2 regions of the Streptococcus downii genome follow, and region 2 is predicted to be linked to the other one. Evidence: riboswitches for the same ligand, from Rfam matches in the RefSeq annotation. Region 2 holds a riboswitch; the other holds the start of a gene.
The links. Region 2 has a riboswitch for thiamine pyrophosphate ahead of E2R31_RS01350 (ECF transporter S component). Riboswitches for the same ligand answer to the same signal wherever they lie in the genome.
Positions count from the first base shown of each region.

Region 1: it holds a riboswitch for thiamine pyrophosphate, as region 2 does, so the genes downstream of both, E2R31_RS03720 (thiamine-binding protein) here and E2R31_RS01350 (ECF transporter S component) in region 2, are expected to answer to the same signal.

Region 1 is NZ_MZNX01000006.1:372,547-377,402, reverse strand. Features, by position in the region: gene polA (DNA polymerase I) at 1-2,490, shown strand, start outside; TPP riboswitch at 2,594-2,696, shown strand; gene E2R31_RS03720 (thiamine-binding protein) at 2,769-3,059, shown strand; gene E2R31_RS03715 (ABC transporter permease) at 3,022-3,780, shown strand; gene E2R31_RS03710 (ABC transporter substrate-binding protein) at 3,817-4,824, shown strand; gene E2R31_RS03705 (ABC transporter ATP-binding protein) at 4,824-4,856, shown strand, end outside.
Region 2 is NZ_MZNX01000004.1:57,848-62,703, reverse strand. Features, by position in the region: gene lctO (L-lactate oxidase) at 1-696, shown strand, start outside; TPP riboswitch at 845-933, shown strand; gene E2R31_RS01355 (TenA family protein) at 1,153-1,821, shown strand; TPP riboswitch at 1,945-2,033, shown strand; gene E2R31_RS01350 (ECF transporter S component) at 2,193-2,753, shown strand; gene E2R31_RS01345 (ATP-binding cassette domain-containing protein) at 2,754-4,139, shown strand; gene E2R31_RS01340 (energy-coupling factor transporter transmembrane component T) at 4,141-4,791, shown strand; gene tenA (thiaminase II) at 4,802-4,856, shown strand, end outside.

The sequences.
Region 1 (4,856 bases), on a different contig from region 2:
CATGTCTTAGAGCGGGTTGAGCCCAGCCATGTTTTGGTAGCCTTTGATGCAGGTAAGACGACTTTCCGAACAGAGATGTATGCAGACTACAAAGGTGGTCGCGCTAAAACTCCAGATGAGTTTCGTGAGCAATTTCCCTTCATTCGTGAGTTGTTAGATCATCTTGGGATTCGCCATTATGAACTGCCCCAGTATGAAGCCGATGATATCATCGGGACCCTAGGTCGTTTGGCTGAGAAGGATTCTTTTGATGTGACAATCGTTAGCGGAGATAAGGATTTGATCCAGTTGACGGATGAGCATACGGTGGTCGAGATTTCTAAGAAAGGTGTGGCTGAGTTTGAGGCCTTTACGCCAGACTATCTTATGGAAAAAATGGGCCTCACACCGGCTCAGTTTATTGATCTTAAGGCTCTTATGGGGGATAAGTCTGATAATATCCCTGGTGTCACTAAGATTGGTGAAAAGACGGGTATCAAGCTCTTGCTAGAACACGGATCGCTTGAGGGTATTTATGAAAATATCGATGGGATGAAGGCTTCTAAGATGAAGGAAAATCTCATCAATGACAAGGAACAAGCTTTCCTGTCTAAAACCTTGGCGACCATTGAGACTCAGGCACCGATTGAGATTGGCCTTGATGACTTGGTATATAATGGCCCAGATGTGGAAAATCTCGGGAAATTCTACGATGAGATGGGCTTCAAACAGCTCAAGCAAGCTTTAAATGTTTCGTCGACGGATGTGGCTGAGAGGTTGGATTTCGCCATCGTTGACCAAGTCAGTCAAGACATGCTGAGCGCAGACTCTATCTTCCACTTGGAACTCTTTGGTGAGAATTACCATACAGATGACTTAGTTGGTTTTGCCTGGTCCTGTGGGGATAAACTTTACGCTACAGATAAACTTGAGCTCTTGCAGGAGCCGATTCTCAAGGAATTTTTAGAAAAAACACCTCTGAAAGTGTATGACTTTAAGAAAGCTAAGGTTCTTTTAAATCGCTTGGGCTTGAATCTCCAGGCTCCTGCTTTTGACAGTCGTTTGGCAAAATACTTACTCTCAACAGTCGAGAACAATGAAATCTCAACCATTGCGAGTCTTTATGGCCAGACTTACATAGTCGATGATGAGATCTTTTACGGCAAGGGGGTCAAGAAGGCAATTCCTGAACGGGAAAAATTCTTGGAACACCTAGCTCGCAAGGTTGCTGTTTTGGTTGAGACTGAGCCTGTTTTGCTTGAAAAACTCAGTGACCATGGACAGTTAGATCTCCTCTATGACATGGAGCAGCCTCTGGCTTTTGTCCTTGCCAAGATGGAAATTGTTGGAATCAAGGTCAAAAAAGAAACCCTTCTTGAGATGCAGGCTGAAAATGAGCTTGTCATTGAAAAGCTAACTCAGGAGATTTATGAACTGGCTGGTGAGGAGTTTAATATCAACTCACCCAAGCAGTTGGGCGTGCTTCTCTTTGAAAAGCTCGGCCTTCCTCTAGAATACACCAAGAAAACCAAAACAGGTTACTCGACAGCCGTGGATGTGCTAGAGCGTCTAGCCCCTATTGCGCCAATTGTTAAGAAAATTCTAGACTACCGTCAGATTGCTAAGATTCAATCGACTTACGTGGTTGGTTTGCAGGATTGGATTTTGGATGATGACAAGATTCACACACGCTATGTGCAGGATTTGACTCAGACAGGGCGTCTGTCTAGTGTGGATCCAAACTTGCAAAATATTCCTGTGCGTTTGGAGCAAGGCCGTCTCATTCGTAAGGCTTTTGTGCCAGAGTGGGAGGATAGTGTACTACTCAGTTCGGACTATTCACAGATTGAGTTGCGCGTTTTGGCGCATATCTCTAAGGATGAGCACTTAATCAAGGCCTTCCAAGATGGAGCAGATATCCATACTTCAACAGCCATGCGTGTCTTTGGAATTGAACGTCCTGAGGATGTGACTCCAAACGACCGTCGCAATGCCAAGGCGGTTAACTTCGGAGTGGTTTACGGGATTTCAGATTTTGGCTTGGCAAACAATCTAGGTATCAGCCGTAAGGAAGCTAAAGCCTACATCGATACCTACTTTGAACGCTTCCCAGGTATTAAAAACTACATGGATGAAGTTGTTCGTGAGGCGCGTGATAAGGGCTATGTAGAGACCCTCTTCAAACGTCGTCGTGAGTTGCCAGATATCAATTCACGCAACTTTAACATTCGTGGTTTTGCAGAGCGAACTGCCATCAACTCTCCTATCCAAGGCTCAGCAGCAGATATTCTCAAGATTGCTATGATCCAGCTAGACAAAGCTCTAGTTGAAGGTGGCTATCAGACTAAGATGCTCTTGCAAGTGCACGATGAAATCGTCCTTGAGGTTCCGAAATCAGAACTAGCAGCCGTTAAAGCTCTAGTGAAACAAACCATGGAAGAAGCCATCCAGCTCAGTGTTCCCCTCATTGCAGATGAAAATGAAGGAGCAACTTGGTACGAGGCTAAATAAGAAAGCTAGGATAGAGTTTGAAGCATTTGCCTTCAAACTCTTTTTCATAGTTTTCTGTAAGCAGTTTCCTTGACTTATCCATTTATTTACGTTATCATATGTTCATATAATATACGGGAGTCTGTGTACAGTCTGAGAGGAAGTGTTAAACTTCGACCGCACCTGATCTGGGTAATGCCAGCGTAGGGAAGGATACTTAGTCGAATTCTGCACCTTTTCCGTATATATGGGAAAGGTTTTCTTTTTGTCAAAAGGAAGCCTGAGAAAAGGAGGTTTTTATGAAAGCAAGCATTGCCTTGCAAGTCTTGCCCCTATCGCAGGGGATTGATCGAATTGCTATTATTGATCAGGTTATTACCTATCTGCAAGCTCAGTCCGTGACCATGGTGGTGACACCCTTTGAAACGGTCTTGGAAGGGGAGTTTGATGAGCTTATGCGCATTCTCAAAGAAGCGCTAGAAGTGGCAGGGCAGGAAGCGGATAATGTCTTTGCCAATGTCAAAATAAATATAGGAGAGATTTTAAGCATCGATGAGAAACTTGAAAAGTATACTGAGACGACACATTAGTCTTTTGGGCTTTCTTGGAGTCTTGTCGGTCTGGCAGTTAGCGGGAATATTCAAACTTTTACCCAAGTTTATCCTACCAACTCCCTTTGAAATTCTCCAGGCCTTTGTTCGTGACAGAGAATTTCTCTGGCACCATAGCTGGGCGACCTTGAGAGTGGCTTTGCTAGGTCTAGTTTTAGGAGTCTTGATTGCTTGTATCATGGCTGTGCTCATGGATAGTCTGGCTTGGCTCAATGACCTTATCTACCCTATGATGGTGGTTGTCCAGACCATTCCGACCATTGCCATAGCCCCAATCTTGGTCTTGTGGCTAGGTTATGGGATTTTGCCCAAGATTGTCTTGATTATCTTGACGACAACCTTCCCTATTATCGTTAGTATCTTGGACGGTTTTAGGCACTGTGACAAGGATATGCTGACCTTGTTTAGTCTGATGCGGGCCAAGCCTTGGCAAATCCTGTGGCATTTTAAAATCCCAGTCAGCCTGCCTTACTTTTATGCAGGTCTGAGGGTCAGTGTCTCCTACGCCTTTATCACAACAGTGGTATCTGAGTGGTTGGGAGGCTTTGAAGGACTAGGTGTCTACATGATTCAGTCCAAGAAACTGTTTCAGTATGATACCATGTTTGCCATTATTATTCTGGTGTCGATTATTAGCCTTCTGGGTATGAAATTGGTCGATATTAGCGAAAAATATGTGATTAAATGGAAACGTACTTAAATAGAGCGTTTTAGAAAAAGAAAAGAGGAAATGAAAATGAAGAAAACATGGAAAGTGTTTTTAACGATTGTAACAGCTCTTGTAGCTGTCGTGTTAGTGGCTTGTGGCCAAGGAACTGCTTCTAAGGACAACAAAGAAGCAGAACTCAAAAAGATTGACTTTATCCTAGACTGGACACCAAATACCAACCACACAGGGCTTTATGTAGCCAAGGAAAAAGGCTATTTTAAAGAAGCTGGAGTGGATGTTGATTTGAAATTGCCACCAGAAGAAAGTTCGTCTGATTTGGTGATTAATGGCAAGACGCCATTTGCTATCTATTTCCAAGACTACATGGCTAAGAAATTGGAAAAAGGAGCAGGAATCACTGCCGTTGCCGCTATCGTAGAGCACAATACATCAGGAATCATCTCACGTAAATCGGACAATGTGACCAGTCCAAAGGACTTGGTTGGTAAGAAATACGGTACTTGGAATGACCCGACTGAGCTTGCTATGTTGAAAACCTTGGTAGAATCACAAGGTGGAGACTTTGAGAAGGTCGAAAAAGTACCAAACAACGACTCAAACTCGATTACACCAATTGCCAATGGTGTCTTTGACACTGCTTGGATCTACTACGGTTGGGATGGTATCCTTGCCAAATCTCAAGGCGTAGAGGCTAACTTTATGTACTTGAAAGACTATGTCAAGGAGTTTGACTACTACTCACCCGTTATCATCGCAAACAACGACTATCTAAAAGACAACAAGGAAGAAGCTCGTAAAGTTATCCAAGCTATCAAAAAAGGCTACCAATATGCCATGGAACATCCAGAAGAAGCTGCAGATATCCTCATAAAGAATGCACCTGAACTCAAGGAAAAACGTGACTTTGTCATCGAATCGCAAAAATACTTGTCGAAAGAATACGCAAGTGACAAGGAAAAATGGGGACAATTTGACGCTGATCGCTGGAATGCCTTCTACAAATGGGACAAAGAAAATGGTATCCTTAAAGAAGACTTGACAGACAAAGGCTTCACTAACGAATTTGTAAAATAATGACAGAAATTAGACTAGAACACGTAAGCTAT
Region 2 (4,856 bases):
ATCAACCGCCACATCATGGACCGTGTGAAGGCTGAAGGCTACAAAGCGATTGTCTTGACGGCAGATGCAACTGTTGGGGGCAATCGTGAGGTCGACAAACGCAATGGATTCGTCTTCCCAGTTGGCATGCCGATTGTTGAAGAATACCTTCCAGAAGGTGCTGGTAAATCAATGGACTTTGTTTACAAGTCAGCCAAACAACGCTTGTCTCCACGTGATGTAGAATTTATCGCTGCTTACTCAGGTCTTCCTGTCTATGTCAAGGGGCCTCAATGCCGTGAGGACGTTGAACGTTCGCTTGCCGCTGGTGCTTCTGGTATCTGGGTAACCAACCACGGTGGCCGCCAAATCGACGGTGGACCAGCATCCTTTGACTCACTTCAGGAAGTCGCTGAAGCAGTTGATAAACGTGTGCCAATTGTCTTTGACTCTGGTGTTCGTCGTGGTCAGCACGTCTTTAAAGCCTTGGCTTCAGGAGCAGACTTGGTAGCTATTGGCCGCCCTGTGATCTATGGCTTGGCTCTCGGCGGTAGTGTTGGTGTGCGTCAAGTCTTCGAGCACTTAAATGCAGAATTGAAGACAGTCATGCAGTTATCTGGAACTCAGACTATTGAAGATGTCAAACACTTCAAGCTCCGTCATAACCCATACAACCCAACCTTCCCAGTTGACCCTCGTGACTTAAAATTGTATTGATAAAGAAGACGGCCTACACCTGATGTGGGGGTTTTTCTCCGTGTATAAAAAGATTAAATCGTTATCAAAAACTATATAAATATATTTTTCGGTCAAATATCTTGCTAGGGCTTTCAAATTCTGTTATACTGGTCCAGTAATTAAATAATAAAGACATTTGGGATGCTTTAGGCTGAGATGATACCCATTGAACCTGATACAGTTAATACTGGCGAAGGGAAATGTGAAAAGGTTTTTTTCGTATGTCGAAAGAAACTGTCTAATCTTGTAAGCTAAACTCTAATTCTCGATTGTAATTGGAGTTTTTTTGTTTATCAAAAGAGGACAGGCTTGACGGCAAGTCTTTCGGTAGCTCTCCACCTTGAATGCCCCACTTTTCTTTAAAAAGGTCAAGTAAAACTAGGATTTTCTTGGTATTTTGTTGATTACGAACGAGTAAAGAGAGGAGAAGTAAATATGGAAACACAAGACTATGCATTTCAGCCAGGTTTGACCGTTGGAGAATTATTAAAAAGCAGTCAGAAGGATTGGCAGGCTGCAATCAATCATCGTTTTGTTAAGGAACTTTTTGCGGGGACAATTGAGAATAAGGTCTTAAAAGACTACCTGATTCAAGATTATCATTTCTTTGATGCCTTCTTATCCATGCTGGGAGCTTGTGTAGCTCACGCAGACCAGCTTGAATCCAAGCTTCGTTTTGCTAAGCAACTAGGCTCTCTTGAAGCAGATGAAGATGGTTATTTCCAAAAGGCTTTCAAAGAGTTAAAGGTAGCAGAGAATGACTATCTAGAAGTGAACTTGCACCCTGTAACAAAAGCGTTTCAGGAGCTAATGTATTCTGCTGTGGCTTCATCAGACTATGCTCATCTTTTGGTCATGCTGGTCATTGCAGAAGGTCTCTATTTAGACTGGGGTTCTAAAGATTTGGCACTACCTGAAGCCTATATTCATTCGGAATGGATCAATCTCCACAGAGGTCCTTTCTTTACAGAGTGGGTTCAATTTCTAGTTGATGAACTTAATCGTGTCGGGAAAAATCGAGAAGATTTGACAGAACTTCAGGAACGCTGGAATCAAGCAGTTGCTTTAGAATTAGCCTTTTTTGATATTGGTTATGAATTATAGGACAGATGCAATCCTTTGATGTAGATTAAAAGAATGAACAAACAAACTATATAAATATATTTTTCGGTCAAATATCTTGCTAGGGCTTTCAATTTCTGTTATACTGGTCCAGTAATTAAATAATAAAGACATTTGGGGTGCTTTAGGCTGAGATGATACCCATTGAACCTGATACAGTTAATACTGGCGAAGGGAAATGTGAAAAGGTTTTTTTTCGTATGTCGAAAAGAACTGTCTAATCTTGTAAGGTAAACTCTAATTCTCGTTTGTAATTGGAGTTTTTTTGTTTATCAAAAGAGGATAGGCTTGACCGCAAGCCTTTTGGTATCTCTCCTTGAATGCCCCACTTTTCTTTAAAAAAGGAGTTTTTTATGTTGAAAAAATGGCAGTTAAAAGATGTTATCTTACTTGCTTTCTTATCTATCTTTTTTGGTGGTGTTTTTGTGGGTTCAGGCTATCTGTTTGATATCCTAACCCTGATCTTGGCCCCTCTTGGTTTGCAGGCCTTTGCCAATGAGATCCTCTTTGGTCTCTGGTGTATGGCTGCGCCCATTGCGGCCATCTTTGTTCCAAGAGTCGGAAGTGCAACGATTGGAGAAGTACTCGCTGCGCTTGCTGAAGTCCTTTATGGTAGCCAATTCGGTCTAGGTGCTCTTTTGTCCGGCTTGGTTCAAGGCTTGGGAAGTGAATTTGGTTTTATTGTAACCAAAAATCGTTATGAAAGTTGGCTCTCTCTAACTGCTAATAGTATTGGAATTACCCTTTTTAGCTTTGTCTATGAATACATTAAATTAGGTTACTATGCCTTCTCCCTTCCTTTTGTCCTTTCCTTGCTGGTGGTGCGTTTTATTTCCGTCTTTTTCTTCTGTACCATCTTGGTTCGTGCCATTGTAAAACTCTACCATCAGTTTGCTGCTGGAGGCAAGGCGTAGATGGGGCTGGAACTACGGGGGATTCAGTCCCCAATCTTCTTTGAACCGATTGATTTTACTTTTCATGCGCAAGCTTTTATCTTGTTAGTTGGGAGCAGTGGTTCAGGAAAATCCAGTCTCTTTCAAATCATTGCTCAAGTCAGTTCCTTGCCCTATAGTGGTCAAGTCCTGATAGATGGAAGCCAAGTCAGTCAGCTTTCTATCGTTGAACGTGTTCAGACGGTTGGCATTCTCTTTCAAAATCCCAATCACCAATTTACCATGGAGAACTTATTTGAGGAGCTGATTTTTACCTTGGAGAATATCGGGCATCCCCTCCAAGAGATTGATGCTAAAATAGCTGAGGTGGTCCAGCAATGTCGCTGTAAGGCAATCTTGAACCGTCCCATCCATCACTTATCAGGTGGGGAAAAGCAAAAAGCTGCTTTGGCTGTTCTCTTTGCCATGAATCCTAGGGTCTATCTCTTGGATGAGCCCTTCGCTTCCATTGATCGAAAGAGTAGGCTGGAGATATTGGAGATTCTAAAAGAGTTGGCCTCTAATGGGAAGACAGTTATTTTGTGTGACCATGATTTAACGGACTATGGAGCCTACATCGACCATATGGTGGAGCTGAGAGACGGACAACTAAGAGAAGTGTTTCAAATCCCTTGCTCTGAGATGACACAGGTTGCTTCAAAGGAAGTTGCTTCTAGTTCAAAACTATTCCATATGGATCGTGTGACTTGTGAGTTGGGTAATCGCCTCCTCTTTTCCATTTCTGATTTTACATTTTACCAAGGGATTTCCTGTATCCTGGGTGACAATGGTGTCGGGAAATCAACCCTCTTTCGCTCCATTCTTCAATTTCAAAAGTATAAGGGGCGCATTACCTGGAAGGGGACAGTTCTGAAAAAGAAAAAGAGTTTGTATCGTGATCTGACCGGTGTAGTTCAGGAAGCTGAGAAGCAGTTTATCCGAGTCAGTCTGAGAGAGGAACTGCAACTAGATAGTCCAGACTCGGAAAGAAATCAGCAGATTCTCCAAGCTTTACGATATTTTAATTTGGAGCAGGCATTCGATAAGAGTCCTTATCAATTAAGTGGTGGTCAGCAAAAGATTCTTCAGCTATTGACTATCTTGACCAGCAAGGCGTCTGTGATTTTGCTAGATGAACCTTTTGCAGGTTTGGATGATAGAGCTTGTCATTATTTTTGCCAGTGGATTTTGGAGGAGAGCAATCAAGGAAGAAGTTTTTTGATCGTTAGTCATCGTTTAGATCCCTTAATCTCTGTGGTTGATTATTGGATCGAGATGACTAGTGAGGGTCTCATTCATGTAAAAGAAGTGACAATCACTAACCCCCTCACATCTCGGAGTATCAATGCTCAAGGGGAGGTGAAGTAGTATGGTCAAAGTAGCAACTCAGACACCGATTATCAGTCTTTTCTTGCTGATTTTATCCTTAGAGACATCTTTCATTCCTTCGATTGCTCTTAATCTTTCAGTAGTCGCATTTTGCATTCTCTTCATGCTCTACAACCGTCGATTTAAGATGTTGGCTTGGATGCTTATGCTCGCCATTTTACCATCATTGGCCAACTACTGGGCAGTTCAGTTACATGGGGATGCTTCGCAGGCAGTCATGCTTGGAACGAGGGCCTTTGTGACAGTTTGTATCGGTCTTGTCTTTGTTTCTAGTATTTCCCTAAAAGAGCTTCTCTTGTACTTGGCTCAAAAGGGGTTATCGCGTTCTTGGGCCTATGCCTTAATTGTAGTATTCAATTCCTTTCCCCTCATTCAGCAAGAAATCAGGTCTCTAAAAGAAGCTTGCTTATTGCGTGGTCAAAAATTGCATGTTTGGTCGCCCTTGATTTACAGTAAGGTTCTGATGACGGTCTTTAGATGGCGCCATCTCTACTTGAGGGCCCTGTCTGCGCACGGATATGACGAACATGCACAGTTGGAGAATAGCTATCGGACTTTTTATATTTCTAAAAAAACAAAATTAATCTACCTGCTGTTCTTTTTATTACTTCAAACCAGTTTATTTCTATAAAGGAGTTATTATGGAATTTACAGATATTGCGATGGAATTATCCAGGGAAGCTTGGCAGGCTTCCT